One region of the Pseudoalteromonas sp. MMG012 genome, then DNA from elsewhere that is predicted to be linked to it. Evidence: predicted binding sites of a transcription regulator. Region 1 holds the regulator's gene; each other region holds the start of a gene.
What was found. The regulator FliA, encoded in region 1, starts transcription of late flagellar genes. The targets are predictions, from matches to a motif close to CTAAAGNTNNNNNNNNNNNNGCCGATA.
Positions count from the first base shown of each region.

Region 1 (10,260 bases):
CTAGTAAAAGCGGTACTTAAATTTGGGTTGGTAGCAGGTTTTGCTATTTACTTGATAAACACTTTTTTTTATGAAATATTGCATTTAAGTGTCGAGCAAATCCCCAGTAGCATCATTCACGCATTAGAAATCTTGGCATGGATGTTTTTAGCGTTAAGTTGTACGTTAATTATTATTTCAGCCATAGATGCTCCTTACCAAAGCTATAATCACCATAAACAGCTTAAAATGACGATGCAAGAAGTAAAAGATGAATATAAAAATTCGGAAGGTGATCCACAAATTAAGGCGCGTATCCGTCGCACTCAAAGAGAGATGTCCCAGCGTCGTATGATACAAGATGTGCCTGATGCAGATGTGATTGTTACTAACCCAACGCACTATTCCGTTGCATTAAAATACGATACGGAAAAAGCCGGTGCGCCCATTGTACTAGCGAAAGGTGTTGATGAACTGGCCATGCAAATAAGAAAGGTCGCAATAGGTAATGAAGTGCCTATTGTTGAATCACCAGCTTTAACACGTTCTTTATACCATACCACTGAAGTTGGCCAGCAAATACCAGATCAATTGTTTACAGCCGTAGCACAAGTACTCGCTTTTGTATTTCAGTTAAAGCGCTTTCAAAAGGGCCGAGGCAAGCGACCGACAGCGCTTAATGACGATCTACCTATTCCCAACGAGTTGAAACATTAAACTTCACGGTTTTTTTAGACAAGCGTAACATTTATTTATGCTCTACATTTTTCATCATTACCTTATAAATTTAGGGTTAGTAACTTTATGGCGCATAACTTGCTTTGTACTAGTCAGTGTCAATATTTTGTAGTTACTAAGTTATGGATTTTAAAGCAGTTTTACAGCAAATCAATAGAGATAAGAAAGAATATGCAAAGGGTGTAGGTACCCCTCTAATGGTTCTGGCTGCGCTAGGCATGGTTATCTTACCTCTGCCTCCTTTCCTACTAGATATTTTATTTTCTTTTAATATCGCGCTAGCACTAGTCGTTCTATTGGTAACTGTTTACACCATGAAACCGTTAGAGTTTGGTATGTTTCCAGCAGTGTTACTTATTGCAACAATTATGCGATTGGCATTAAATGTCGCGAGTACACGAGTTGTTTTGCTTGAAGGGCACAATGGTGGTGATGCGGCTGGTAAAGTAATTGAAGCATTCGGCTCAGTGGTCATCGGCGGAAATTACGCGGTCGGCTTAGTGGTCTTTTTAATTCTAATTATTATTAACTTTGTTGTAATCACTAAAGGAGCCGGGCGTATTTCTGAAGTGTCAGCACGATTTACATTAGATGCAATGCCAGGAAAACAAATGGCGATTGATGCAGATTTAAATGCAGGCTTTATTAGTGCAGACGATGCTCGAGCTAGGCGAGAAGAAGTAACCCGTGAAGCTGATTTCTACGGGTCAATGGATGGTGCCAGTAAGTTTGTAAAAGGGGACGCTATTGCAGGTATTGTTATTTTAGCTATTAATATTATTGGTGGTTTATTTGTTGGTATGATCCAACACAATCTCGGGTTTGGTAAAGCAATGGAGGTTTATACTCTACTCACCATTGGGGATGGACTTGTGGCGCAATTACCATCGTTGCTTCTATCTATCGGCACTGCAATTGTTGTTACTAGACAAAATGAATCTCACAATATGGGAGATCAATTTAAGGCCCAACTTGGTAATGAAAAGTCATTATCAATAGCTGCTGCAATTTTAATTGTTATGGGACTTGTACCAGGGATGCCTCATGTTGCATTTTTGAGTTTAGGTGCATTACTCGGATATTTGGCGTATTACACTCAGTCCCAAAAAACAAAAGCAGAGGAAGTTAAACAAGCGGAAGAAGCCAAAGGTGGTGACATCGCAGCTCGAAAACAAGATCAAAAAGAGCTTGGTTGGGACGACGTTCAGCCTGTGGATGTTATTGGGCTTGAAGTTGGTTACCGTCTAATACCGTTGGTAGATCAAGCACAAGGTGGTGAACTATTAAGTAGAATCAAAGGTGTTCGTAAAAAGCTTTCTCAAGAACTGGGGTTCTTGGTTCCACCAGTACATATTAGAGATAACTTAGAGTTAGACCCCAATGCATACAATATTACTTTAATGGGAGTGGGATCCGGAGATGGGGAATTAAAGCATGGTGATGAGCTTGCAATTAACCCGGGCCAGGTATTTGGTCCAATAAATGGTGTTGCTACAACCGATCCAGCATTTGGTTTAGAGGCTGTATGGATTAAACCCGAACAGAAAGATGAAGCGCATTCTCTTGGTTATACAGTCGTTGATGCTGCAACTGTCGTAGCAACACATATAAGCCAACTGTTGACTAATAACGCATCACTACTATTAGGTCATGAGGAAGTTCAGAACCTACTAGATATTTTGGCGAAAAGTCATCCGAGACTTGTTGAAGGTTTGGTGCCAGATGTATTACCTCTCACGACTATCGTTAAAGTATTGCAAAACTTACTTAATGAAGGGGTCGCAATTAGAGATATGCGGTCAATAATTCAAACGCTCGTAGAGTATGGTCCTCGTAGTCAAGACCCAGATGTACTCACCGCGGCTGTACGAATCTCGTTACGACGATTGATTATTCAAGATGCAGTAGGAGCTGCGGAAGAAATCCCTGTCATAACATTGGCGCCTGAGTTGGAACAGATGTTGCATCAGTCACTTCAGAACGCAGGTGATGAAGGGGCAGGTATCGAACCAGGCCTTGCGGAGCGGCTTCAAGAATCGTTACGAGAAGCGCATCAAACGCAAGAAATGTTAGGTGACCCGTCTATTTTATTAACCTCAGGTATGTTGAGAAGTGTGCTCTCAAGATTTGTTAAACATACAATACCTGGACTTCGAGTGATGTCATATCAAGAAGTACCAGATGAAAGGCAAATCAAGATTGTGAGCTCAGTTGGACAATAATAGGACTCAAGGGGTTGTAACATGAAAATTAAACGTTTTTTTGCTAAAGATATGCGCACAGCATTAAAGGAAGTCAAAGAAGAACTTGGCGTTGATGCTGTAATCATGTCAAATAAAAAGTTGGCAGATGGTGTTGAGATCGTTGCAGCGGTAGATAATGACCGAGAACTAGTGAAACAACCTCAGGTTTCAGAAAATCTAGCAGAAACGGTTACGCAACCGCAATCACAACCGCCTAGATTTATACGTCCAGAGCCTCAAAGAGCACGGCCTGAGCCACAAGCTCAAGTTGCAGATAGCTTGCAAGCTCTGTTAGAGCGCCAAGCACCTCGTCCCCGTTCTCCTGAGTTGGCATCGATGTTTTCGCAATCTGGTATTGATACAGACCAAGTATTCAATAAGCATGCAGAAGTCGGTGGTCAATATGGTTCAATGGGACAGCGTCAAAGCGCGCCGACTCAACAAAGTCATGTTAGACCAACGAAATCAAAACCAATGGATATTTCAGCTCGTCACACTGAAAGCAACGCTGATTGGAAGTTTGAGGATGAATTAGAGTCTGGATTTGGTGATGATATAGTTAAACAGTCAGATGAAGTCCAGCCAGACGAAATGACGTCAATGCGCGAAGAAATGAATGCAATTCGTCAGTTGTTAGAGCACCAAGTTTCCGGATTGATGCAACAAGATATGGCACGCAGAGATCCTACTAGAGCCTGTTTAATTGATCGCCTGCAAGGTATGGGGATTGATTCAGAGGTTGCGGAACAAATGGCGTGTTTTATTCCAGATGATGTTTCGCGCAAAGAAGCATGGAATGCATTGCTTAATATGGTCGTAAACCAAATGCATACAACCAATAATGATATCTTACGCCAAGGTGGTGTTTATGCGTTAGTTGGTCCAACTGGTGTGGGTAAAACAACCACTGTGGCAAAACTTGCGGCATTAGGCGCACAAAAATATGGAGCTGACAAAGTAGCGCTAATTACGACAGATACGTATAGAATAGGTGCTTATGAGCAGTTAGCGACATATGGCCGGATTATAGGTTGTCCTGTAAAGCAAGTAAAAGATGCCAATGAATTAGCAGAAGTTTTATATCATTTACGCAATAAGCGTCTAGTATTAATAGACACAGCAGGAATGAGTCAAAGAGATTTGCGATTAACAGAACAATTAAATACTTTAATGCGTAGTGCAAGAGTTGATATTAGAAGTTATTTAGTATTAAGTGCGACTTCACAGATGCATGTTTTACAAGAGTCGGTCCGTCACTTTCAAAAAGTAAATTTAAGTGGCTGTATTTTCACAAAACTTGATGAATGTCTAAGTTTAGGTGAGATTATCAGTATTGCGATTCAAAATCGCTTGCCAATAGGGTATCTTACTAATGGTCAACGGGTGCCAGAAGACATTCGAGTGGCAAATGCTCAAAAGTTAGTCAAAAAAGCTGAGCAATTGTATTTAAAGAGAATAAAAGCACAACATTCGAGGCGCGAAGCAGTGGCGTCTCAGACAGTAGGAATGTATGATTAACACAGTTTTAGATCAAGCAAGTGGCCTGCGTAGGATGAATCAAAATAATAACCATGGTGTTAAAGTCATAGCCGTTACTGGTGGTAAGGGTGGCGTGGGTAAAACCAATGTGTCTTTGAACACGGCTATAGCGTTAGGTCAACAAGGTAACAGAGTATTAGTTTTAGACGCTGATTTAGGGTTGGCAAATTGTGATGTCATGTTGGGTCTGCGTGTCGAAAAGAATTTATCTCATGTTTTATCGGGCGAATGTGAGCTAGATGAGATTTTAGTTGAAGGGCCAGCAGGCATAAAAATAGTGCCTGCGACATCCGGCTCACAGAATATGGTTGAGCTTACACCGGCAGAGCATGCTGGGTTGATCCGGGCATTTAGTGAGTTAAATACTGAATTTGACATTTTAATTGTAGATACTGCCGCCGGTATCTCGGATATGGTGCTAAGCTTCTCTAGAGCAGCACAGGACGTAATGGTCGTTGTATGTGATGAGCCAACGTCCATTACAGATGCTTATGCATTGATTAAAGTTTTAAGCAGAGAGCATGGCGTTTACAAATTTAAAATAGTTGCGAATATGGTGCGTAGTTTAAGAGAAGGCCAAGAGTTATTTGCTAAACTGTCTAAAGTGACGGATAGATTCTTAGATGTGGCACTTGAGCTTGTTGCAACAGTTCCGTATGACGAAAACATGCGAAAGTCTTCGCGGCGTCAAAAAACAATTGTTGAGCTATTTCCTAAGTCTCCAGCCGCGGTTGCATTTCGTGGGCTGGCAAGCAAGGCCGCTAAATGGCCTATACCACATCAGCCATCAGGGCATTTAGAGTTTTTTATTGAACAACTTGTCAATGGGTAACTATGGCATCATCGGTGAGTAAAGCGATGGGGTATCAAACAACAGAACACTTGAGCATGGTGGTTGAACGTCATGCATCACTTGTAAAAAAGGTGGCATGCCATTTATTGGCAAGGCTACCTGCAAATATTCAATTAGATGATTTAATTCAATCAGGTATGATTGGTCTCATCGAGGCGTCAAAAAACTTTGACGCCAGTAAAGGGGCAAGTTTTGAAACATTCGCGGGTATTCGGATCCGGGGCGCGATGTTGGATGAAATCCGCCGAGGCGATTGGGCTCCACGTTCTGTTCATAAAAACAGCAGGACGGTGGCTGAAGCGATATCTTTCCTTGAATCTGCGTTGGGAAGAGAACCAAAAGATATTGAAATTGCTGAAAAACTTGATATTACGTTAGATGAGTACCATCATATTCTACATGATGTAAATGCGAGTAAAATTATCGGTATCGAGGATTTAGGCGTTGATGAAGACGTGATTACTCCTGCAAACCATGATTTATCGCTAGACAAACCTTTTAATAACGTTAAAAATGAACGTTTTAATGAATCGTTGCTGACAGCGATACAATCGCTACCAGAAAGGGATAGTTTAGTACTCTCTCTTTACTATAACGACGAAATGAATTTAAAAGAAATAGGCCAGATACTTGATGTTAGTGAATCTCGTGTTAGCCAAATCCATGGGCAGGCAATGATAAAGCTCAAAGCTAAAATCAATGACTGGGTCAATTAGAGTAAAAATAATAGGTTGAAACCTCACTGGAGGATGTTTTGGATAAAAACATGAAAATTCTCGTGGTTGATGATTTTTCTACAATGAGGAGAATAATCAAAAACTTACTTAGAGACTTAGGCTTTACAAATGTACAAGAAGCTGATGATGGAAGTACGGCGCTTCCTATGCTTCAAAATCAAGAGTTTGATTTTGTTGTAACAGACTGGAATATGCCAGGTATGCAAGGAATAGATTTATTGCGTGCAATTAGGGCTGACGATAGTTTAAAGCACATACCTGTTCTGATGGTAACAGCAGAAGCGAAAAAAGAGCAGATAGTAGCTGCTGCGCAAGCTGGTGTAAATGGATATATAGTTAAACCGTTTACTGCAGGAACGCTAAAAACTAAGTTAGAAAAAGTGTTTGAACGTTTAGGTTAACAATAAGAAGGAGAGGCTTATGTCAACGCCTTCTGTGCCTCAAATCACCCTTGAGCAAGCTAAACAACTTGTTGTTTATTTGGAACAAGGTGAGCAAGATAAAGCAGACCAACTTATACTGGATGCTGCGAATAAAGAACAGTCCGAGTTGTTTGCGGAGGTGGGTAAATTAACCCGTCAATTGCATGAGTCTCTAAAAAGTTTCGAACTCGATACTCGCCTTGCTGATTTGACGACTGAAGCCATTCCTGACGCTAAACAACGTTTAAATTATGTCATGGAAATGACTGAGAATGCAGCTAACAAAACAATGGATGCAATAGAGGCTAGCTTACCTTTAGCGCAACAGTTAGGTGACGAGATCTCAGAGATAAAGCCTACGTGGGATCGTTTAATGAGCCGAGATATCCAACTCGGTGAATTTAAAACGCTTTGTCATGACCTAGATCGTTTTATGCAGGGCTCTCAAACTCGTACTGACGAGTTACAGGGCCTGATGACTAACGTGCTAATGGCACAAGATTATCAAGATTTAACCGGTCAAGTTATTCGCCGTGTTATTGAACTTGTCAGGGAAGTTGAAGATAACCTTATCCATATGCTTACCGTTTTTGGTACGACTGATGAACTACCAGCCCAAGAAAGTGACGTAATCGCTGAGCAAGCGGTAGTTCAAGCAACTGAAGTAGACATAGATGCTATATCAGGTCCCGAAGGCCCCATATTGGATGCGGATACTCGCGATGATGTGGTTTCTGGGCAAGATGAAGTAGATGATTTATTGTCTAGTTTAGGCTTCTAATAGGAGAGTAGGTACATGAGCTTTGAAGTCGATGAAGATATCTTACAAGACTTTCTTGTTGAAGCAGGAGAAATTCTAGAGCTATTATCAGAACAACTGGTAGAACTGGAGAACAATCCTGAAGATAAGGAGTTATTGAACGCCATATTCCGAGGTTTCCATACTGTCAAAGGCGGAGCCGGCTTCTTAAGTATGACCGAACTCGTTGATGCATGTCATGGTGCTGAAAATGTGTTTGATGTATTAAGGCAAGGGCAAAGAGGCGTTAGCTCCGAATTGATGGATGTGATTCTACAGTCATTAGATACCATTAATGAGATGTTTGGGCATATTCAAAATCGTGAAAAACCAGAGCCTGCAGACCCTCAATTATTAGAGACGTTACATCAATTAAGTCGACCAGAATCAGAAGATGAAGCGCCAATTGTTGCAACCGAGCCCGAGCCGGTTAGTACACCACCTGTCGATGATGTGTTATTTGAGGCGGACTTAGCGCCTGCTACAGAAAATGATGGTGGTATTGATGAGATATCAGAAGATGAATTTGAAAATTTATTGGATGAACTTCATGGATCAGGGCAAGGACCAGCTCCTACTCCAGCGCCAGCGCCAGCTGCGAGCAGCAGTGATGGTGATATAAGTGATGATGAATTTGATAGTCTACTAGATGAATTACATGGCGTTGGTAGTTTTGGTAATATAGAGGCGGAATCATCAACTACAGGAAATTCGTCACCGCCAAGTGCGGCTGTCGGAGGTGATAACGCTGACGATGAAATCAATGATGATGATTTTGAAGCATTATTAGATGAACTTCATGGCAAGGGGGGGGCTCCACGTTCAACAGAGTTAGAAGCACCTTCTAAACAGAATGAATCTATACAAAAACCTGAGCCTCCAAAAGCGGCTACGCCAGCACCAACGCCAAAACCAAAACCAGCACCGAAACCAGTTGTTAAACTTGAAGCTAAGGCTGCGCCAGCGAAAGCGCCAGTGGCTAAAAAACCAGCTGCTGCGCAAGCAGAAACAACTGTACGAGTGGATACAAAACGTTTAGATCAAATCATGAATATGGTTGGTGAATTAGTTTTGGTTAGAAATAGGTTAGTGAGTTTAGCTAACAATACAAATAGTGAAACTATGGGTAAAGCTATTTCTAACTTAGATGTTGTTACTGCTGATTTACAAGGCGCGGTAATGAAAACTCGGATGCAGCCAATTAAAAAAGTGTTTGGTCGTTTTCCTCGCGTTGTTAGGGATTTAGCTCGAAGCCTGAAAAAAGATATTAATTTAATTTTGGAAGGTGAAGAGACTGATTTAGATAAAAATTTAGTTGAAGCGTTAGCAGATCCACTCGTTCACTTAGTGCGAAATTCAGTCGATCATGGTATTGAAATGCCAGATGTTCGTGAAGCAGCAAACAAGCCAAGAACGGGTACGGTTACGTTATCAGCCTCCCAAGAAGGAGATCATATATTGTTAACCATCAGAGATGATGGTGCAGGTATGGATCCAGAAAAGCTTAAGAAAATAGCGATTGGGAAAGGGGTTATTGATTCTGATCAGGCTAGCCGTTTATCTGATACCGAAGCGTATAATTTAATTTTTGCACCAGGGTTTTCAACGAAAGAAGAAATATCTGATATATCAGGCCGTGGCGTTGGAATGGATGTTGTAAAAACTAAAATTACTCAGCTCAATGGTTCCGTGAATATTCAATCGGAGCTTCGTGTTGGCACTATTTTAGAAATCAAAGTACCACTGACGCTAGCGATACTACCAACCTTAATGGTTGTTGTAGGTGAGCAAACTTTTGCATTACCTCTTGCTGGTGTTAGCGAGATTTTCCATTTAGATTTAACAAAAACGAATATTGTCGATGGACAGCTGACTATCATCGTGAGACAAAAAGCTATTCCACTGTTTTATTTGGAGCATTGGTTAGTAAAAGGCGCAGATACAACGACCAGAAAAGCGGAAGGTCATGTCGTTATAGTGCAAATAGGTACGCAGCAAGTTGGATTTGTTGTTGACTCTTTGATTGGCCAAGAAGAGGTGGTAATTAAGCCTCTCGACCAATTGCTGCAAGGTACTCCAGGTATGGCTGGCGCGACAATAACCTCTGATGGTGGTATAGCGTTGATCTTAGATGTACCAAATATGCTGAAACATTACGCTGGTCAGTAACCGAGTTTGTAGATTACAGTTAAATTGATTGAAGTGGTGCTAGTGCACCACTTTTCAGATCCGCAGAGAAGAATGAGCGTGCCAATGGCAGTTAAAGTATTAGTAGTAGACGATTCGAGCTTTTTTCGTCGTCGTGTCAGTGAAATATTAGAAAAAGACAGTGATATCAAGGTTATTGATTTTGCTGTTAATGGACAAGAAGCAGTAGAAAAAGCTGCAAAGCTTCGACCTGACGTCATCACAATGGATGTTGAAATGCCAGTAATGGATGGGATAACCGCAGTTAAAGCGATTATGAAAGCGAGCCCGACACCAATATTGATGTTTTCATCTTTAACAAGAGAAGGTGCTAGTGCAACGTTAGACGCTTTGGATGCAGGTGCGCTAGATTTTTTACCGAAAAAATTTGAAGACATAGCACGTAATAGCGGAGAGGCGATTAAATCTTTACAGTCAAAAGTTAAAGAGATTGGCCGTAGGCGGGTTCATCGTGTGGCACCAACAACAAGAGCGCCAGCGACTGAGGGGAGTAGTCGATTAAATTCGAGGCCTACGACATCAGCTAAACCAGTAATAGCACAGCCAGATAGGAGCTTTAGTCGAAGCTCTTCGCCAACGACGACTTCGACAAGTGTAAAAGCATCAGGAAAACGCTACCAGTTAGTTGCTATTGGTACTTCAACAGGAGGACCTGTTGCTTTACAAACTATTTTAACTCAACTCCCTGCTAATTTCCCGCATCCAATTCTGCTGATTCAACATATGCCTGCAGCGTTTACCC
Region 1 is NZ_JAGJEF010000005.1:38,032-48,291, forward strand. It holds gene flhB (flagellar biosynthesis protein FlhB) at 1-696, shown strand, start outside; gene flhA (flagellar biosynthesis protein FlhA) at 840-2,939, shown strand; gene flhF (flagellar biosynthesis protein FlhF) at 2,961-4,478, shown strand; gene J8L97_RS02845 (MinD/ParA family protein) at 4,471-5,331, shown strand; gene J8L97_RS02850 (RNA polymerase sigma factor FliA) at 5,358-6,068, shown strand; gene cheY (chemotaxis response regulator CheY) at 6,107-6,490, shown strand; gene J8L97_RS02860 (protein phosphatase CheZ) at 6,510-7,292, shown strand; gene J8L97_RS02865 (chemotaxis protein CheA) at 7,308-9,479, shown strand; gene J8L97_RS02870 (chemotaxis response regulator protein-glutamate methylesterase) at 9,564-10,260, shown strand, end outside.

Region 2 (10,260 bases), on a different contig from region 1:
GTTTAAGGGTTTTTCTGCACCACTTGAGCTGATATACGTTGAGACTACCACCTTCCATGGCCATAACAAGTTTAAGGACCCTAGTAAGAATCCGGCCAATAACGCAAACGTTACCTCTTGGTATGATGCGAGTAACCAAGAAAGAACACGAGAAAATAATATTAAACCAACAACACAGCCCATCATAAATAGCGCGATTAGTGATATTTCTTGATGAGTTATAGCTGATAATACGTGGCCATACATTCCCAATAGTAACAAAATAAAGCTACCTGAAATTCCAGGTAAAATCATGGCACAAATAGCAATAGCGCCAGCAATAAAATAAAGCCACCAATGTGGCTCTGCTTCGGTAGGAGCCAGTGATGTGATAATCACAGCAATAATGGCGCCTGTAATACAGCTTACAATAGTACCTAACTGCCATTGTTTAACTTGCTTAGCTATAAATATAAAAGAAGCCAAAATCAAGCCAAAAAAGAATGACCACACTAGCAGTTGGTGATTTGATAACAAGTAAGTAATCACTTTAGCCAAAGACACAGCACTGGTTATTAAACCAGCAAAAACAGCTACCAAGAAACTACCATCAATATAGTCCCAGCTTGCTTTAACGCCATGCCGTCTCAATAATGCGATGGCTTCGAAATTTACACTTTTTATCGCACTTAAAAACCGAGCATAGATCCCAGTAATAAATGCTACAGTCCCACCCGACACTCCTGGTACAACATCAGCTGCCCCCATGCCTGCGCCTTTTAAAAATAAAAAAATATAGTCTCGTTTAGAATCAGACCGTTTTGTCACTGACGAACTCTCCGTATAAAATAAAATGCAAGTGTAACGCAGAAAAATACTATTATAATTAGATCTTATCCTGATTATGGCACGACGAACAGCGAAGCTATACGTAATTATGTATCAAACTTTTAGGTGAGCGACTCATTAATGATCGAAGACATTAACTTGATCACCACCTCGACGCTTAGCTTGCAATAACGCTTCATCAACCAACGTAAGTAAATGCTGACTATCAGACTGAGCATCTCCCCATACTACCCCCATACTTACGGAGACTGAATAGGCTGAAAGTGCAACGCTTTTAGTGATACATCGATAAACTTCATCAGCAAAGCTTGGGAGCATTTGACGGCTAATACATGGAGCTATTATTAATAACTCCTCACCGGCCCAACGCGCGAGTACTGCGTGGTTATAATTACGCATTAACGCATTACCAACTTGCTTTAGTATTTCATCCCCCACTTCATAACTATACAATTGATTGATCTGTTTAAAATTATCAAAATCGATAAATACAACAGCGGCTTCAGTGTAGATTTGTGGCATATGTGCCATTTTTAACTGCGCCCCTCTGCGATTTAATAATCCTGTCAAGCTATCATGAAACGACAGGTATTCAATCTCAACATAAAACAATTGTGCTTCTTTCCAACGCCGATAAGAAAATAAGGCGAAGGTTACTGTCAGTGAAAAGCATAAGGGAATAAACTCGTCTAACTCTAAATCTTCATGGGACCTTGAAAAGTGATAAAGCCACTCTAACGTGTCATAACTTGAAAAAATGAAAAAGCAAAGAATATTGACAACAAAAAGAATGAATAACTCTTGCCTGTAGTTGATTTTTAAAGGCTTAATACGGCCAGACAACATAAAAAAACTCTCTCAACAATACAGATATAATGACTATCTTGCCTATATACCTTGCAATAGGACCGTTTATGGAAACATAGAATAAATCGATATACAACAATGTACATTATTATTTTTTCGTGTGTTCTGCTAAACAATAACGTACTTATGCCGATAACTTATCAAACCCTAGCAGCAACGAAGTATTATGTCTCAGCGAATTATAAACCTTTTCTTATTAATATGCGCACTAGTACTATGCAAAAGCGCCTCATCAGCAGACTTTGTCATACCAGAGGCAAAGCAAGAGGTAGAAAAACGAGATTTAACGAAATTTATCGACGAAAATGCATTGATTGATATTGAAACATCAAAAGGGAATAGTTTTGCTATTTATTCTCCATATATGGCCTCAACCAAACGTGGCATTGTCATTTTGATTCCTGATATTGGCCACCCTCCTCTTTCATATAATGGATTCAATTACCTACACCACGCGTTAACCGATGACGGGTTTGATACCTACGCCATACAAATTCCAGACATTGCATTTAATGATACACTACCAAAAGATGACGCAAGTAATTCCAGTAATACAGAAACAGTCAGCGAAGAAAGTACTGAAAAAAAAATGCAAAAACCCGCTAAATTTCTGGCTGAGCGAGTCCCTGAGAATTCACTAGACGACTATAAAACACAACTCATAGACATTTTCAAAGCACTATATTCACAATTAACAATGTTAGAGAAAGAACAGCTTGTTGTCATTGCACAAGGTACTAGCGCCGGCGTGTTTAGTGAATACCTTGCTGATTTACCCAACATAAAACTCGACGCTTTTGTGGCCATTAGTGCACAGTTACCAAATAGCAGCAGGCAGCGTCACTTACCTGCAAACCTATCTGTGATCAGCCCACCTTTACTTGATATCTTTTATACCAATGATAACCCTACTGTTACTCGCAGCATGCCCGAAAGAATAAGGTGGGTAAAACGCAATAGTAAATTTGACTATCGACAACGCCAGCTCTTTGGATTAACGACAGAAACCAGGCAACATCAACGGCTGAGGAAAGAAGTTGACGGTTTTCTTCGTCAATTATGACCACCTAGGCTGCTTGTTTTTATCTAACACTAGGATGGGTGCTTTAAAAACTCGTAAGCAGCTTGAATATCTTGACTTTTCTTTTTAGCGACTTCCATCATATGTTGAGGCAACCCTTGGGATACCAGCTTATCTGGATGATGTTGCGACATCAATTTTCGATAAGCGCGTTTTACGTCTTTATCTGTCGCTTGTTCAGTTAATCCTAAAACAGCCAATGCTTGCATTCGAGTTATGCTTTCTGACTGCGGAGCTGTTTGAGAACCTTTTTGCCTTTGATAATCGCCATGTTGCGCGCGTTGTTCTCGAAACTTAAATTCGGCTTGATAACGTTTCAAAATAAAGCGAAAGTGCGTATTCGAAATACCGAGTAATTGACTCACCTTTTGCAATAATTGCACTTCCTGAGGCGCTAAATGACCATCTGAAAACACCATTTGAATTTGAATCTCTAAAAAAAGCTGCAGCAAATCGTAACGACGAGAAAAAACCTCTTTAAAATCGTTAACCGCACCTTTTAATTCAAAATCATTACCTTTGCCATACCTAAATGCATTTTGGGCTTCTTGACGATCTTCCCCGTGCAGTCCCATTTCGTCCATAAATAGTGTTGCAGCTTTAATATGGGTTTCGCTCACTCGCCCATTCGATTTCGCAATATGGCCCATTACGGCAAAGCAACTTGAAAAAAACAATGCTTGACGCTGGTGCAAATCATCACCTTTAAAAAAGCCTTGAAATCCGCCCACCTTATCAAAGTCCTGCTTTAAACTTTTATCGAACATATGCCCAAGCCAGAAACCAAATATAGCGCCTAGCCAACGACCAAACATAAACCCGAAACAAACCCCTAATAATTTACCCCACACTGTTTTGCTCCTGATTTTTATTTATTTCCATTAACCGCTGCGGAGTGCCAATATCCGACCATAGACCCAAATATAATTCCATTGAAACTCGACCGGTCTCAATACTTCGTCTCAATAATGGACCTAAAGGAAGAACACCTACCGACAAGGATGAGAAGAAGTCACGCGTATATAAACCAATACCTGAAAAGGTGTACTTTTGAGTATTTACTATTTGATTTGCCAAACAGAAATCCCCATCTAGATTATGTTCTGGGTTTTCTACCAACACAATATGCGCTTCCCCTGCGTATAACTGTAATTGTGTTAACGCAGCCACATCATAATCAGTGAAAACATCACCATTCACAACAATAAATGCGTCCTCACTCTCCGTTAGCAAAGGCAACGCATTTACAATGCCACCAGCTGTTTCTAAGCCTCCAGCGGGTTCATAGCAATAAGTGACCTTGACCCCAAACTCACTTCCATCTCCATAATACTGTTCGATTACCTCGCCACACCACGCTAAATTAATGACAATATCACTAATGCCTGCGAGTTTTAATCTATTGATATGATAAGTCAGTAAGGGTTGCCCATTGACTTGCAACATTGGTTTTGGCGTGCTTTCTGTCAACGGCATCATTCGTTGGCCACGTCCGGCAGCGAGGATCATTGCTTTCATTTAAATTTATTCAGCTGACTGTTAATTAAAGGTATTATCTCACTCACTAACCAAGTTGCAAGCCATTGATAATTGTCATGCCGCTTAGCTACTTCTACAACATACTGTAATGTAGGTATTATATTGTCCAAATAGCCCGCTTTATTATCTCTTAATAATAATCGGGCAAAAATACCTGCGGCTTTCAAATGCCGTTGCAACCCAGTTAAATCAAAATAATACTGATATTCGAGATATGTCATTTCTCCCAATAACTGTGCTTTTTTCAGTGTTTTATAACTATATTTTTGAAGTATTAAAAAGTCATCTGCTGGTAACTTAAAATAACAATCTCGCAATAAGGATACAGCATCATATGTGATAGGCCCTTGAACAGCATCTTGGTAATCTATCACAGCCCATTGATGGTCATGCCGCATAATATTACGACTGTGAAAATCACGATGCATCGTGACTTTTGGCTGCTCTACTATGCTACTTACCAATGACAATTTCGTTTCTTGCCATCGCTCTTTAACAGTGCCTTCGAGTTCATAGTCAAGCCAAGAATTTAATAACCAATTTTCAAATATTTCCAACTCTTGAGTTATAAAACCATCATCATACGGTTTCATAGACGTTGATTTAGTGACTGTCGCTATTGATGGTAAAATATCTAAAATGGCCATATAGTGCTCCAACCTACTCGGATCACTGATATGATCAGCCAAATGCTCTGCGCCTAAGTCTTCTAGCAGTAAAATGCCATGCGGCATATTTTGCGCTAAAATTTTAGGTACTTTTATGCCTGCGAGGGCAAAATTTGCATTAAGATCTACAAACGGCTGGTTATCTACTTTATTGGGCTCTGAGTCCATCAAAATGTAGCTTTTCTCACCATGATATACCCTTAAGTAGCGACGAAAACTCGCATCTGCGGTTACAACTTCACAACGATATGCTTCATCATTAAAAAACCCAACTAGAAACTGCTCGATATAGGTTTGTCTTTCTTTATTATTTGTCACAAAATTCCATTCTTAATTACTGTATTTAACTGAGTTTTACTTTATTATGTCTTGCTTAGATAATTATACTAGGCCAACAAGGTTAATAAATGAGTAAAACTTGGGGGGTCGTCGCACTGACACTCAGTAGCGCACCAGCGTTAGCAATATCAAATTCTACACCGATGCAGTGCAGTCAGTACTTTCAACCGACAAACTGGCAACCTCTTAAATCTTTGCCTTCCAATGCTATAGATATTCAGGCAGATAACGTTGAAATGCAAGGCACAGCCAGTGCTGAGTTTTCAGGTAACGTCGATGTCAACACCCAGAAAATGCATCTATCAGCAAGCTCAGCCTTAATCGACAAAGAACGAGGTTTGCTCAATGCAACAGGCCCACTTGTCTATCAAGATGCTTTTACTCTCGTTAATAGCACCGGTTTATACGCAGATTTAAATAATAATGATATCAGCTTACTCGGCGCTGACTATCAATTAACACAACAAATTGGTCGTGGTGGTGCTGAGAAGCTATATGCATCAGAATCTGAAATTAGTTTATATAATTCAACTTTTACCACTTGCCCAGTCGAAGCCCCTTTTTGGCAAATTGAAGCAAGTACTATCACATTATCTAAGCACAATGGGTGGGGGGAGTCTTACAACGCAGTTTTGAAGATTCTTGATACACCTATCATCTATATTCCCTATTTCACATTTCCCATAGATGAACGACGAAAGTCTGGCCTACTAACTCCGACTTTGACCAGTTCTGGTCGATACGGGTTTGAAATGGCAACCCCCTACTATTGGAATATAGCACCCAATTATGATGCGACCTTCACTCCTAGGTATATGTCAAACAAAGGGCTCCAAGTTACTTCTGAATTTAGGTACCTAACCAAACAACATCAAGGCCTTTTAGGTGTTGAGTATATAGATAAAGACGATGCAGACCCCCAGCTAGAAAGCCGTTATTTAGTCCATTGGCAGCAACAGAGTTACTTAACCGACCAATGGCGCCTAAATATTGACATTACCAATGTCAGTGATGATGCATATCTAACCGATTTAGGCTCAAAATACGCCAACGAAACCGATACTCAACTGTATCGTACTGGTATCATCAGCTACCTCGGCGATGACTGGATCACTGATATAAAATTACAAAGCTTCGAGGTACTAGGCGACCACACAGAGTCATACGCTGCTTTACCACAAATAACTTGGAAAAACAGAGTACCTTTTCAGTGGCACCACTTGCAACTATCTATATTGGGTGAGTTCAGTCATTTTCGGAATGACGAACTAACAATAACAGAAGCTTCTCGGTTGCACTTAGAGCCAAAAGTTAGCCTATCATTTGAAGAATACGCATGGTCTTTCTTAGCTGAATCTAGCTTATTACATACACGATATGAGCAGCATGGTGATTTACACAATACACCGTATGAAGATTCTGTTACTCGAACCATGCCAAAATTAAGAATGCATGCACAGCTGAATTTGGAAAGAGACACGCTATTTTTTAGTGAAGGTGGCACGCAAACTTTAGAACCGCAAATTCAATATTTGTACACACCAAAAAGAGAGCAAGACAGCATAGGTCTTTTTGATACAACCAAAATGCAAGATGACTTTGCTGGCTTATTTCGTGAACAACGATTCTCAGGTGTTGATAGGATAGCGCAAGCGAACCAATTTACTCTAGGTGCCACAACACGCCTTTTTGATACTAAAAACACAGAAAGATTCAATTTCAGTATCGGCCAAATAATTTACCTCAGTGACGATGTAAAGCCTACTGAACAAGCCAATAATTCAGAAACCAACTACAATGCATTGTTTGCAGCGGAAACCATGGTACATTGGCATCGTCGTTGGTATTTCTCGGCTGGAATACAGTATGACGCAGACTCTAAAGAGCTAATTCAGTCTCATACGACACTAGACTACCGAGGAGACAATAATAAGTTAGTACAATTGAACCATCGTTATGCAAATAGTGTCTCAGGATATGAAATTGATCAAGTTGGTCTGTTTAGCAGCCTACCAATCAATGATAATTGGCAATTTATAGCAAGCTATCACCGAGACTTAAATGCCTCTCGGAGTGTCGAAGTCTTCGCCGGTATACAATACGAAAGTTGCTGTTGGGCTATTCAAATAACGGGTGGAAGACACATAGAAACAGATTTAAACCAAACGATTACACATGATGATGCACAATTCGACACCAGCATTGGGTTTAATTTTGTATTAAATGGATTGGGTGGCAAATCAAATAATGCTGTAAGTCAGCGATTACAACAAGGTATCTTCGGCTACCGTCGACCTTATTTTTTAAATAATTAATAAATATTAGATTACTATGAATTTTAAAAAGTTATTGTTAGTTACCCTATTGGGTATCAGTATAAGTCACACAACACTGGCTCAACGTGTTCAGATGGATAAGATTGTTGCCACTGTAAACGAAGGTGTCATATTACAAAGTGAGGTTAATCAAATTATTGCTCGGGTTAAAGAGCAAGCTAAACAGCAAAGCACGGAATTACCCTCCGATAAAACGCTTCGAGTACAAGCTATTGACAGACTAGTCGACCAATCCTTAATGCTACAACTTGCTGAGCGCATGGGTATGGAGATCTCAGACTCTCAACTGGATCAAACGATATCAAATATCGCTAAGGATCAAAATGTGACTATAGCTGATCTCAGACGCTCAGTAGAAGCCAGTGGAGAAAGCTTCCAAGCTTACAGAGAGGAGCTTCGAAAAGAAATCACCATTGGTCAAGTTCGCCGAGCAAATGTCGACCGACGCATTTATATTAGTACACAAGAAGTTGCTAATTTACAAAAAATTCTAGAACAACAAACAGGAACCCCTGAAGAGTACGACGTTGGTCATATTCTTGTTAAAATTCCAAATAAAGCCTCCCCGGAAGAGATTCAAGATGCGCGTGAACGTGCTGATAACGTAATGGAGTTTTTAAACGACGGTAAAGAGTTTAAACGTATTGCAATCGCTTCTTCAAGTGGTCCAAAAGCGCTTGAAGGCGGACAATTAGGCTGGATGAGCATTAATGAAATGCCATCGTTATTTGCAGAGGCAATTAAAGGCCAGAAAAAAGATGCCATCGTTGGGCCCGTTCGCTCTGGTGCCGGTTTCCACATTCTAAAAGTACAAGATATTCGCGGGCGTGAAGTTGTAGAAACAACTGAAGTACGCTCACGTCATATTCTCATTAAGCCTTCGATTATCCTCAGTGAAGAAAAAGCCCGTGATATGCTTTCTGGTTTCGCGACTAAGCTTCGCGCAGGTGAGGCTGACTTTGCAGAACTGGCAAAAGAGCACTCCGAAGATCCAGGTTCTGCACTCAAAGGTGGCGAATATGATTGGACAGATCCAACAACTTACGTACCCGCATTTAAAAACACCCTTCTTTCACTAGATAAGAATGAGATCAGTGAACCATTTAGAAGTACATTTGGTTGGCACATAGTTCAATTGTTAGATACACGTACAGCTGACAAAACAGACCAAGCGAAACTAAGCCGTGCTCACGGGCTACTATTTAACAGGAAGTTCAAAGAAGAAAGCTTTAAGTGGCAGCGTGAAATTCGGGAACAAGCACATATTGATGTATTCCCTACAGAATAAAATGGATATAAATATGTGCCTCAGAATTGCAATTACGCCAGGGGAACCTGCTGGTATTGGACCCGATCTGGTTATTAAACTGGCTCAAAAAGTATGGTCCGCGCAAATTATTGCCGTCGTCGATCGTACTATTATTGAAAAGCGCGCGATTGAGCTAGGTATCCCTATCACATTGCTGCCATTCAATGCGAATGAAGAGGCACAGCCTGCACCAGCAGGCTGTTTGTATTATTTACAAGTAGAAAAAGGCTGTAATGTACAAGCGGGTGTCCTTGATGAAAAAAATGGTAATTATGTACTGGAAACATTAAAAGTTGCATCTGAAAAAAATATGGATGGTACATTTGATGCAGTGGTTACAGGACCTGTTCATAAAGGCATTATTAACCGTGCAGGCATTTCTTTTAGTGGCCATACTGAATATTTCGCATTGCAATCCAATACTTCCGATGTGGTAATGATGTTGGCAACTGAGGGCCTTAGAGTTGCGTTAGTCACCACCCATATACCCCTAGCATATGTATCGAGAGCTGTTACGACAGAACGACTGACTAAAGTTATCAATATCTTACACGATGATCTCAAAAGTAAGTTTGGTATTAATAATCCACGAGTCTTAGTTTGTGGTTTAAACCCGCATGCTGGTGAAGATGGTCATTTAGGGCGAGAGGAAATAGAGACGATTACTCCAGCCCTCACAGAATTAAATACACAAGGGATGAACCTCATAGGACCACTGCCTGCTGATACCTTATTTCAAGCAAAATATTTAGATAATGCCGACGCTGTGCTTGCAATGTATCACGATCAAGGCTTACCTGTGTTAAAATATAAAGGATTTGGTAATTCGGTTAATATTACCCTTGGACTACCCTTTGTAAGAACCTCTGTTGACCATGGTACCGCGTTAGATTTAGCCGCTACAGGTAACATTGAGGTAGGTAGTTTTGATTTAGCTATCCGCGAAGCAATTAAGCTCGCCCATAAAAAAGCACAGAATTAATGACTGATAAAGTACATTTAGGGCATCGTGCCCGAAAGCGTTTTGGCCAAAACTTTTTAAACGATGACATGATCATCGACAAAATAGTAACAGCCATTGACCCTAAGCCAACAGACAACTTAGTCGAAATTGGTCCTGGCCTTGGTGCTATTACTGAGCCAGTGGTGGAATTAAGTGACAAACTTACCGTTGTTGAACTTGATAAAGATTTAGCTGAGCGTCTCATAAAACATCCATTTATGAGTGACAAGCTAACAGTCCACCAAGGCGATGCAATGAAGTTTGATTTTTCTTCGCTTATTCAAGATGGT
Region 2 is NZ_JAGJEF010000006.1:161-10,420, forward strand. It holds gene J8L97_RS03275 (DUF368 domain-containing protein) at 1-747, opposite strand, end outside; gene J8L97_RS03280 (GGDEF domain-containing protein) at 946-1,674, opposite strand; gene J8L97_RS03285 (DUF3530 family protein) at 1,862-2,758, shown strand; gene djlA (co-chaperone DjlA) at 2,788-3,627, opposite strand; gene murU (N-acetylmuramate alpha-1-phosphate uridylyltransferase MurU) at 3,617-4,294, opposite strand; gene J8L97_RS03300 (phosphotransferase) at 4,291-5,301, opposite strand; gene lptD (LPS assembly protein LptD) at 5,391-7,637, shown strand; gene surA (peptidylprolyl isomerase SurA) at 7,654-8,946, shown strand; gene pdxA (4-hydroxythreonine-4-phosphate dehydrogenase PdxA) at 8,960-9,949, shown strand; gene rsmA (16S rRNA (adenine(1518)-N(6)/adenine(1519)-N(6))-dimethyltransferase RsmA) at 9,949-10,260, shown strand, end outside.
Region 2: a site for FliA is predicted at 1,804-1,830, ahead of J8L97_RS03285 (DUF3530 family protein). Genes of this name have one in related genera too.

Region 3 (10,260 bases), on a different contig from region 1:
ACGATCATCAGATCTTATTTTATCAGGAGCCGTTGCATAAAATTGTAATGGCTTTTTTATTCTCTCTTCGCTAGACCCTTTTGTATTATTTGGATGTGCCAAAATAGACAACACACGTCGAGCAATTGCCTCTCCTGAATCCACAAGTTTAACGTTACTGCCATAAAATGATGTCAAAGCAGCTTTTAAAATAGGGAAATGCGTACAACCAAGTACAATGACGTCTACACTCTGATCAATATTGAGTGTTTGAAGTTCAGCAAATACCACATTATTGTCAAGCTCTTGTTGCCAATAAGCAGCTTCGGCTAACGACACTAAAACGGTTGAATGATGTGAGTCAACTTTACAGTTCTGTGCAAACTCCTCTATGAGTCCGTACGTATATGCATTGCTTGATGTTGCGGGCGTTGCCAACAAGGCGATATGCTTTGAGTTACTCAGCAATACACCGGGTTTGATCGCAGGCACGACCCCGACAATGGGAATATTCGTTAACTGACGTGTTGCATTTAGTGCTGCGGTTGACGCCGTATTACATGCAATAACAATGAGATCCACTTGAAGATCCAATTCTTTAATGCGTGTAACTAACGCTGCTAGTCTTGATTTAATAACCGTTTCTGATTGTAAACCATACGGCAATAGTGCGTTATCCATCACATAACTAAATTGTGCATGTGGGAGCTTAGATTCAAGATGCTGTAAAATACTGGTTCCACCAATCCCCGAATCAAATACCAATACATGTGGTGACACAACTATACTCCGCCATTATAAAGTGACGCGCAGTGTGCCACGCACAAAGCAGAAAATGAATCCCTAATTATCGCTAACGCTCTTGGGGCTTATTCAGTTGCGTAAAAAAACCCTCAGCATAATCTAAAAAATTATTAAGCCTATCTTGACCATGATTCATCCATTCCAAAATATCTGGCAGTTGGCTCTCTAATCCAAACGACTTTGCACTTTCATTGATCGTTTCTAATTGTTTATCTAGAGGTTGTAGTGCTTTCTCTAAATCTTTAAGCGGATTACTTTGTTGATATTGGCTAATTGCCGCAGTAGTTTTAGTTTGTCTCAAATCCATCGTAAAATTAGCTATTTGATCACTGCCTATATTCAACTCTTTTGCTTTGTCGAATGCTTCATCATAGTCGCCGCCGAAGAAAGAGTCGCTGACGTCTCGAATATCTTTCATCATCTCATTAATGGCTTTTTGCTCATCTTCGTTCAGATCTCCGTTCACACTGATCGAAAAGCTCACCTCTTGCCTATTTTGCTCAGCATACGCAAAGCCTTCTCGGTTGCCCTCTTTTGCATAACTAGCACCTTGGCTCTGAGAATAAGCGTCACTAAAAGTAATTTGTACTTCATCCCCTTCTGCCGTGGTAAAAGTATAATCAGCTTGGTTTGCTAAACTCGCATATTGCGCTGCACTTACTGACATTTTGTCTGGTTGAGGTTCAAACAATGATTTTTCGAATTCATCTAAGCCATTAAAAATACCCTCTTTAGACTTTGCAATACCTTCGCCAATCTCATCATTAAAAATACTACTTTCTTTTAGCTCATCCGTTGCTTCGTCTATGCCCATCAGCACACCTTTGCGCGCCTCCCCTAGCATATTTCGTAGTTCGTCATCGTCTTTACCGTCTGCTTTAGCTTTATTAACTGCGCCTTTCACAAAATCCAAAACATTTTTGACAATCGACTCAAAGTCAAACAGCGGCTTCTCTTTTTCGGGTTTTTTCTCAATACCAAGAGCTTCAGCAAGCTTGTCGTCTAAAAACTTTGCAGCCAATTTACTTTTATCTCCAGAGTAACTATCTGCATTATTCTGAATGGTCGGCATAAATGGTTTGCTATTACCTGCTCTAAACGAGCTAGCAGGGTTAAGCAATTGATTAAGTTGTCCTATTTTCATGATGTGGCTCCACACGGTGAAACTAGTAGGCTAAAAGAGCCAACTACAATGCCTTTATTATCGGCAGGTTTAAATAAAGCTTAAGTTATTTAGTATAGAAAGTAAGCGCGTTTTTCGCGATACACTGGACAAATCTCTAACGGTGCCTAAAATAGCGCGTCTCTATATAGTAAGGTAATTCTGATCATGGCCATCATAACAATTGATACTTCCACTTATGCCCAGCAACTTGAAGAAAAGCAGCAGCGCATTTCTCAACAATTCGCGCGTTTTGATGCTCCTGATTTAGAGGTATACGATTCTCCGAAAACACAGTATCGCCAACGTGCTGAATTTAGAGTATGGCATGAAGGTGATGATCTATACCACATCATGTTTGATCAAGCGACGAAACAGAAAATACGCGTTGAACAATTCGATCCAGCTGCCCCCCTTATCAGTGAGCTAATGTCCGTTATGATGGATAAATTACGTCACAATGAAATACTGCGTCGTAAGCTGTTTCAGATTGATTACCTATCTACGCTAAGTGGAGAGATTCTCATTAGTTTACTTTATCACAAACCACTAGACGAACAGTGGCAAGCAGCAATGGAGACGCTACGGACTGAATTAAAGCAAACCTATAAAGTTGATTTTATTGGGCGTGCGAGAAAACAAAAAGTGATCTTCGAACATGATTATGTGACCGAACAATTAAACGTCAATGGACAGACCTATACCTACCAACAAGTTGAGAATAGCTTTACCCAACCTAATGCCGTTGTGAATGAGAAGATGCTCGCCTGGGCACAGTCACTCTGTGTACCATTAGAGAACGATTTACTTGAGTTATATTGTGGTAACGGGAATTTTTCGATTGCTCTGGCTGGTAGTTTTAATAAAGTGCTCGCAACAGAAATATCTAAACCGTCAGTTCACTCAGCACAATTTAATATTGCCGCAAATAAGGTAAACAACTTGGATATCTTACGAATGTCTAGTGAAGAATTTACCCAGGCGATGAAAGGCGAGCGTAGTTTTTCGCGATTAAATGGCATTGAACTTAAAGATTACAACTGTCAAACAATCCTAGTTGACCCACCCCGAGCTGGCATGGACGAACTAACCTGCCGTCTTGTCGCCAATTACGACAATGTGATATACATTTCATGTAACCCAGACACACTCGAACGTGATTTAGAGTTACTCTGTGAAACGCATAGTGTTTCGCGTATCGCTATTTTTGATCAGTTTCCATACACCCATCATGTTGAGTCAGGTGTATTTCTACAACGTAAATAAGCGCTTTCATTAAAGTGATCTCAGCGCTTTGCTCAATGCTGGGATCTGCTCCTCACTAAAAACACGAATACCATTTTGCTCTAAGAGCTTCGCAGTCCAACCCATGCCTGCAACTTTATTACCTGTAAACGACCCATCATAAATCGTATTTCTACCGCATGATGGGCTCGACTCCTTCAACAAAGCAAAACGTATATTGCTTGCTAAACAGTGTGCTAAAGCCAATTTTGCACCTCTTACAAATTCATCTGACACGTCAACTCCTGTTACAGTAATTATCTGTGACATCAAAATTTCGGCTGCGTCTCTAGGAGTAGGTAACCCACCCGCCACCTCTGGACAAAATGATACCACGCGTTGTTGCTCACACAGCTGAGATATAAACGGGTCGCTCAGCCGCTGTGCCTGACCATCATATCGAACCGGCTGCCCAAGCAAACAACTCGACACCAAAACCTTTTCCATCGTGACTCTCCTAAACAAAAAACCCCGCTTATGCGGGGCTTTTTAAGTCTAACAAATATTTACTTTGCAGCAAGGTAATTGATTAGTTCACTAATTTGCTCTGGTGTGGTTGTTTTAGACTCGCGTAAACGCAGCTTATATTTACCATTAACAATAAAAGTAGGAACGCCAGTCAAAGCACGCTTATCTTGCATTTGCTTTTGCATTCTGACCATTTTCGATGCTTTTGTACGTACCGAAAAGCTCTTATACAGTTTATCAAACTTCTCACCATCAACGCCTTGCGCGACAAAAATATCTTTCATATCAGCAAGTTCATTAATTTTACCGCGCGTACCGTGTAAATGAGTGAAAATAGCAGTCACGATTTTATCTTTTTGTGGCAGCACCTCTGCGGTAGCTAACGCATTGCTCATAATTTTCTGCAATTTTTCATCTCGCGTACCAACAAAGTCAACATGGCTTTTTTTGAACTTAACACCTTCATTTAGTTTCGGCTTAACTTTAGCAATCAAGGGTTCAAATGCATTACATGCTGGGCAATAGAACGAAAAGTACTCCGTTACTTCTGGTTTTTTAGTACCGCGTTCTGAGATCACTTCATAATGAACGCCCTCTTCAAATACAGCCGCATTGGCCAGCATAGGCATCATCATCGCTATCGCTGCCGCTTTAATTACTTTTAACATTAAATTCTCCAATCCTTATTTTTTTAATAAGTGTTTTACTAAGTCATTTAATTCGTCTTGGCTTTGTAACTCACTCACATTAATTTTATATTTATCATTTACTATAAAAGTAGGTACACCTGTTAGCGCTCCCGCCTTTGAAAACTTTTCTTGTGCATCTTGCATCGCTTTTTCTTCACTGATCACTGGCATGGTTGCTAATGCGGCGTCAAACTGTGCGCCCGTAATGCCATTCACCTCTAATAACTTCTTTAAATCAGTAATGTTATCTAATGGCACTTTTTTCACATGAATACTATCGAACAGTTTCGCAGCAATATCATCACCCTTACCGGCATTTTTAGCCACAATGTAGGCATAACTTAAGTTACTTTGTACGTCTGCAGACAAGCCGCCAAGGAAATTTACATGACTTTTTTCAAACACAGCCCCTTTTGGTAAATTATCCGCTAAAGCCTTCGCTACAGGTTCAAAACGAAAACAATGAGGACAATAAAATGAGAAAAATTCTGTTACCTTTGGTGAGGCACTTTTTTCAGTAGTCAGTGTTTGGTAATGTTTACCATCCGTAAAATCGGCTGCCATAACAAATAAGGGCAAACAAAATAATAATACTGCAAATTGTAATTTCTTTAACATCGGTCTCTCTCAAATTTATGGAATTAGTTTTATAGCGGGTTCATTTAATACCGCATATTGTTCTTTTAACGCTAAGACCTGCTGCTCCCAGTATTTGTCTGTAGCAAACCACGAAAAGTTCCGTGGAAATGCAGGATCTTGCCATCGAGTCGCAAGCCAGCCCATATAATGCACCATTCGCATCGCTCGTAAAGGTTCAATCAAACCTAATTGACGGTGATCAAAACTTTGAAATTCTTCATAGCCACACAGAAGTGTATCTAACTGCATCGCTTTTTCTTGTCTATCTCCATTTAACATCATCCAGAGATCTTGAATCGCTGGACCTTGTCGACAATCATCTAGGTCGACAAGTAACAATTTATCATTTGACCACAAGATATTGCCAGCATGACAGTCTCCATGCAAACGGATTTGGTCAGTTTTATAATATGTTTGTTCCGTTTTATCTATCAGCTGATCTAATATTGTCAAAAAAGGCGTTTCCATATATTTTGACAACAACTGGCTAGATAAAATAGCCTCTCGGGCATGATGTAAATAATCTTGTGTGTTAACTGTTGGCCTATGAGTGAATACATGATTTCCTGCAACACTATGTAAACGACCAATATAGCGCCCTAGCATCTCAAGCTGATCTAAGTTATCCATCTCAAATTGTCTCCCCCCCACACTTGGAAACAGCGTAAAACGGTAACCTTGATATTCAAATAAACTGGTGCCATCTCGCACAATTGGCGCAACAACAGGAACTTCAGCTTCAAGTAGATTAAGAGAAAACGAGTGCTCCTCATGTATTTGCTCGTTAGTCCAACGCTGGGGTCGATAGAACTTAACAACATAGCGGCAATTATCATCTGCTTTAAATTGATAGACTCGATTTTCGTAGCTGTTCAATGCTAACAAACCCGATTCTGGATAAATGCCAATGCTTTCTATCGCATCGAGAATTAAGTCTGGTGTTAAGTTGGCAAAGCTAAATTCACTCATAGTACTCTCAAATATTAAAAAAGCGGGGTTAACCCCGCTTTTAACTCATACTAGGTAGTGTACTGAATTATCTTCCTTTAAAGAAGTTAGTCTGTTGTGATAACTGCTGTTCTGGGTTATCTATTGGCGCAATAACGAATGTAAACTCTGTTACTGGCTTGTTTAAGTCATACGGATCAATGATCACTGATAAAGGTAAATTCATAGAACGGCCCGCTTCGACATGAAGTGATAATTTGCCAATTACTTGGTAATGACTGAGCCCTTTAATCTCGACAGTATATGTTTGCGCGGATTGTGCTTTATTAATTACTTTTAGTGTGTAGGTATTTTCTACTAAGCCATCAAAGTTAACCCGATAAAGTTGATTTCGATCACGGATAATATCTAGCTCCATCGGTTTGCGCATAGCAATATTCATCACTAATGCTGCACATAAAACGATGAGGATGAGCAAGTACCCAACCAATTTCCCTCTGATGGGCTTAGTGCGTTCCGCTGAGCTCTCTAAATTCCGCTCTGTTGTGTAAGAAATAAGACCCGGAGCGTAGTTCATTTTTTCCATTACACCATCACAGGCATCTATACATGCCCCACAATTGATACACTCATATTGCAACCCGTTCCGTATGTCTATACCTGTTGGACAAACTTGTACACACAAATTACAGTCAATACAGTCGCCAAGTTCTAACTCCTTTGGATCTTGCTTACGAGAACGAGGACCTCTCGACTCACCTCTGGCTTCGTCGTAACTTACCGTGAAAGTATCTTTATCAAACATCGCTGACTGAAAACGTGAATAAGGACAAATATGTAAACACATAATTTCTCTCATCCACCCTGCATTGCCATAAGTGCAAACCGTAAAAACAGCAATACTCCAAAAGGCATAGCTGCTTGCTGTCAGCGCCAATAACTCAGGTAATAACGTACGAATAGGCGTAAAGTAGCCTGCAAAGGTAATTGCGGTATACAAAGAAAACAGCACCCAACTAATATGCTTAGCGGATTTTCGCCAAAATTTATCAAAGCTCATTTCTCGTTGATCGAGTTTTTTACGCTGATTAGCTTTGCCCTCAAACTTTTCCTCAAACCAGATAAAAATGAATGTCCATACCGTTTGCGGACATGTATAACCGCACCATACGCGACCATAGAAAGTCGTGACCAAAAACAAAGCAAATGCGGCAATCATTAAAATAAAAGCCAAAATAGTTAAATCTTGGGGGAGCAGTGTTAAACCAAAAATATTGAACTTTTGCTCAAACAAATCAAATAATACCGCTTGCTGTCCATGAAAGCTGATCCACGGTAACACCATAAATGCCAGCATGCCAATAAACCCGATTCTTTGCCGTAGTAACTGATGTAACCCTTTCACCGCACGTACATAAATACGATTACGAGGGTTGAATCTATCAGGTTGGAGGTCATCCGGTTTCTGTATTTTGACCTCGGATGGGATATTCTTAATCTTTATTTGCTTGTCCATCTAAGCTCCTTAAGCCGCTACGATCGACAGGTTACTTGCTACAGTGACCCTATTATTCATATGGATATTATAAGCAAGCTTAGTAAGTTATGGATACAAAATCACACAAGAATCTCTAAACTGAGCAACACTTTACGATAAAACGATGCGCTTGGTGGTTAATTAATAAATAAAATGGCATTATTTGATCCAGTCTCTGAGTACTAAACTTGCTTTTAAAAGCAGCATTTTATTACACTAATAGCCGCAATTAAGCTATCAAGATCAAGGTTACTACCGTTATGAAGAAATTTTTACTACTGGTGATCATTATATTAGGGCTATTTACCATTGATCACCCGTCAATTAAAGGACCTCGCGACACACTACTAAATCAAGGGATAGATGTATTAAGCGAGTCCAGTAAAATAACACGCAGCCCTGCGGCACAACAAGCAAGAGAAAGCGTTACACGCACTGTCTCTCTAAGCACTCAAGAACAAAATTACATCAATGAAGCACTGGCCACCGATGAAAAATTACGTGAATTTCATTTACGTTATTGCGAAGAAAATGACGTCAACCTTGACTTATACGCGCCTACTCTCATGCAGGTATGTAACGTTACTAGTGATATATTGAATAAATAAAAAGGCAGATAATGGACTTTAGTCAATTAAATAAGCAGCGCGCACACTCTTTCGATAAGCAACGCACTATTCTAAAAAAGCTGGGGAAAGGTAAAACTATTTTATGTGAAACGTGCCAACAGCCATTAACGCTTGATCTGGCGACAAGTAACACTCAACAGGGCATTATTTGCTGCGCTCGAGGCTGCACACATATTGAATTAGAGTTAGGTTAGTTAACCTCAGCTCTGGATAAGCGAATTTGCCCAATAAAGCTATTTTTCTCACTCTCGGCGTTGCTTTCAGTTGTAATAGCCCGCTATTACTGCATAAAAGCGCCTTGATATTGAACAAAATATCATCATTGGATTGTACGTAAGTTGGTTTACAAAATATTTCCTATTCCAAAACCCTTATCCAAACCTGAGGTTATTCAGCTCTGGATAAGCGAATTTGCCCAGTAAAGCTATTTTTCTCACTCTCGGCGTTGCTTTCATTTCTAATAGCCCGCTATTACTGCATAAAAGCGCCTTGATATTGAACGAAATACCATCATTGGATTGTACGTAAGTGTGTTTACAAAACATTTTCTATTCCAAAACCCTTACCCAAACCTGAGGTTAGTTAAAAGTCATTCTCAGAGTCATATAAACCACTACTTATTGCAGTGGCTTCAATTAACTGTGCATAGCCACCCGCAAACTCGCCCGCCAGCTGCATTTGTTGTTGGATAAATAATGTCATATCGGTATGTGTTTGCTGACAATATGTTTTGACTTGCGACTCTTCTAAGGTAAAAAAGCTCAGTTGCTCAGTAGACATTTGTAAAGCTTGTTTCAGCTCTTCACTGACTTCTTGGGCATGTATGAGTCGCTCATAATAAGGGGTAACCCCCAATAAAAACCCTCGACTCCATTGCTGACAATCAAGGTAATGAGTGTCTTCATGCCACTTTAAACAAAAGCAATCGCTATAAACCTGCTCACTAATGTCATGATGTAATGCCATTAATGCAAAGACCACGTCTTCAGAAATCGCATCATCTTCGGCGGTTATTACCTTCATCCATTGCTCAACTTCCGTTGCATCTGGTGAGCAAATTTGAGCAAAAAAATAACCAGCCACCTGTTCTAAATTAAATGCCGTATCACGCGTTGAAAAATACTGATTTAACACCGCTTGTTGCTGTGCAGTATATTTAAAATCAATGCCATCCATAATTATAAGTTCACCGGATAACGGCCATCAGAGTCTGGTCTACCAAGAAACTTTACCGCATCGTGCACTTCTTTTGGTAAAGAGGCCTGTGGCTTTATATTTCCTGCTACACGGAACTGAAAATGCTCTGCAAGTGTCGCATCTGCCTGTAAGCCTAGTGAATTATCTGGATCAACCAAAACCGAAATATTACCTGATTTACAACTCAAAGACCCGCCTAAAGCTCCAATGTCAAACCAACCACTGAGTCCTTGTACGCTAATACCAGGACTACGGATCTCGCCAGCTAACGCATTGCAATAAGGTGCACCACTATTGAACGTATCAATATCCAGTAATACTCGTCCTTTCGCCTGTACAGGTAACGGCAGCGTAACTTGAGACATTGCTTGTTCAACGCTAAATCTCACTGTGGTATCACTGAGCTCAATAGATTGATTTGTGAGCCCCACAACGAATTGGCCATTTCCCGAAATCTCCTGCCTGTCTCGGGCATTACCAAAATTAATTTTGCCTTGCAAGTTCCCGGTAAGTAAAGCACTCGCCTGAACATCCCAGCGAACATTATTGAGCTGGATATTATTGACACGAATTTCACTCACTTTACCTTGCCAAACAGTCCCCGATACCGAGCCTATATTTAGCGTGGGCGGAAGCTCTTTTTCTAATAACTGTAAAAGTATCGCTGCCGGCATGCTATAGATTGTAAATACAACAAATGCGAGTACAAACGCCAACAATAGGCCCATAATATTTTTCATCATCACTTCTCTAAAACCAATCTGCTAACGCGAACAAATCCGGGTAAATCATCTTGTGCAATATCAAGATTTTCAACCGTTAAGCCATGCGTATTCGTTAACTCATCAATCCATGCAATAAGCTGATTAAATTCAACCGTATCAATATTCACCCGCAGTGAGCCATCACTTGGCTGCATCTTAC
Region 3 is NZ_JAGJEF010000075.1:680-10,939, forward strand. It holds gene murI (glutamate racemase) at 1-759, opposite strand, end outside; gene J8L97_RS18970 (DUF5610 domain-containing protein) at 833-1,927, opposite strand; gene trmA (tRNA (uridine(54)-C5)-methyltransferase TrmA) at 2,114-3,211, shown strand; gene J8L97_RS18980 (DUF523 domain-containing protein) at 3,221-3,676, opposite strand; gene J8L97_RS18985 (thiol:disulfide interchange protein DsbA/DsbL) at 3,736-4,365, opposite strand; gene J8L97_RS18990 (thiol:disulfide interchange protein DsbA/DsbL) at 4,381-5,004, opposite strand; gene J8L97_RS18995 (serine/threonine protein kinase) at 5,020-5,994, opposite strand; gene ccoG (cytochrome c oxidase accessory protein CcoG) at 6,062-7,489, opposite strand; gene J8L97_RS19005 (hypothetical protein) at 7,771-8,118, shown strand; gene J8L97_RS19010 (hypothetical protein) at 8,130-8,333, shown strand; gene J8L97_RS19015 (UPF0149 family protein) at 8,722-9,315, opposite strand; gene J8L97_RS19020 (type II secretion system protein N) at 9,318-10,076, opposite strand; gene gspM (type II secretion system protein GspM) at 10,079-10,260, opposite strand, start outside.
Region 3: a site for FliA is predicted at 1,986-2,012, ahead of J8L97_RS18970 (DUF5610 domain-containing protein). Genes of this name have one in related genera too.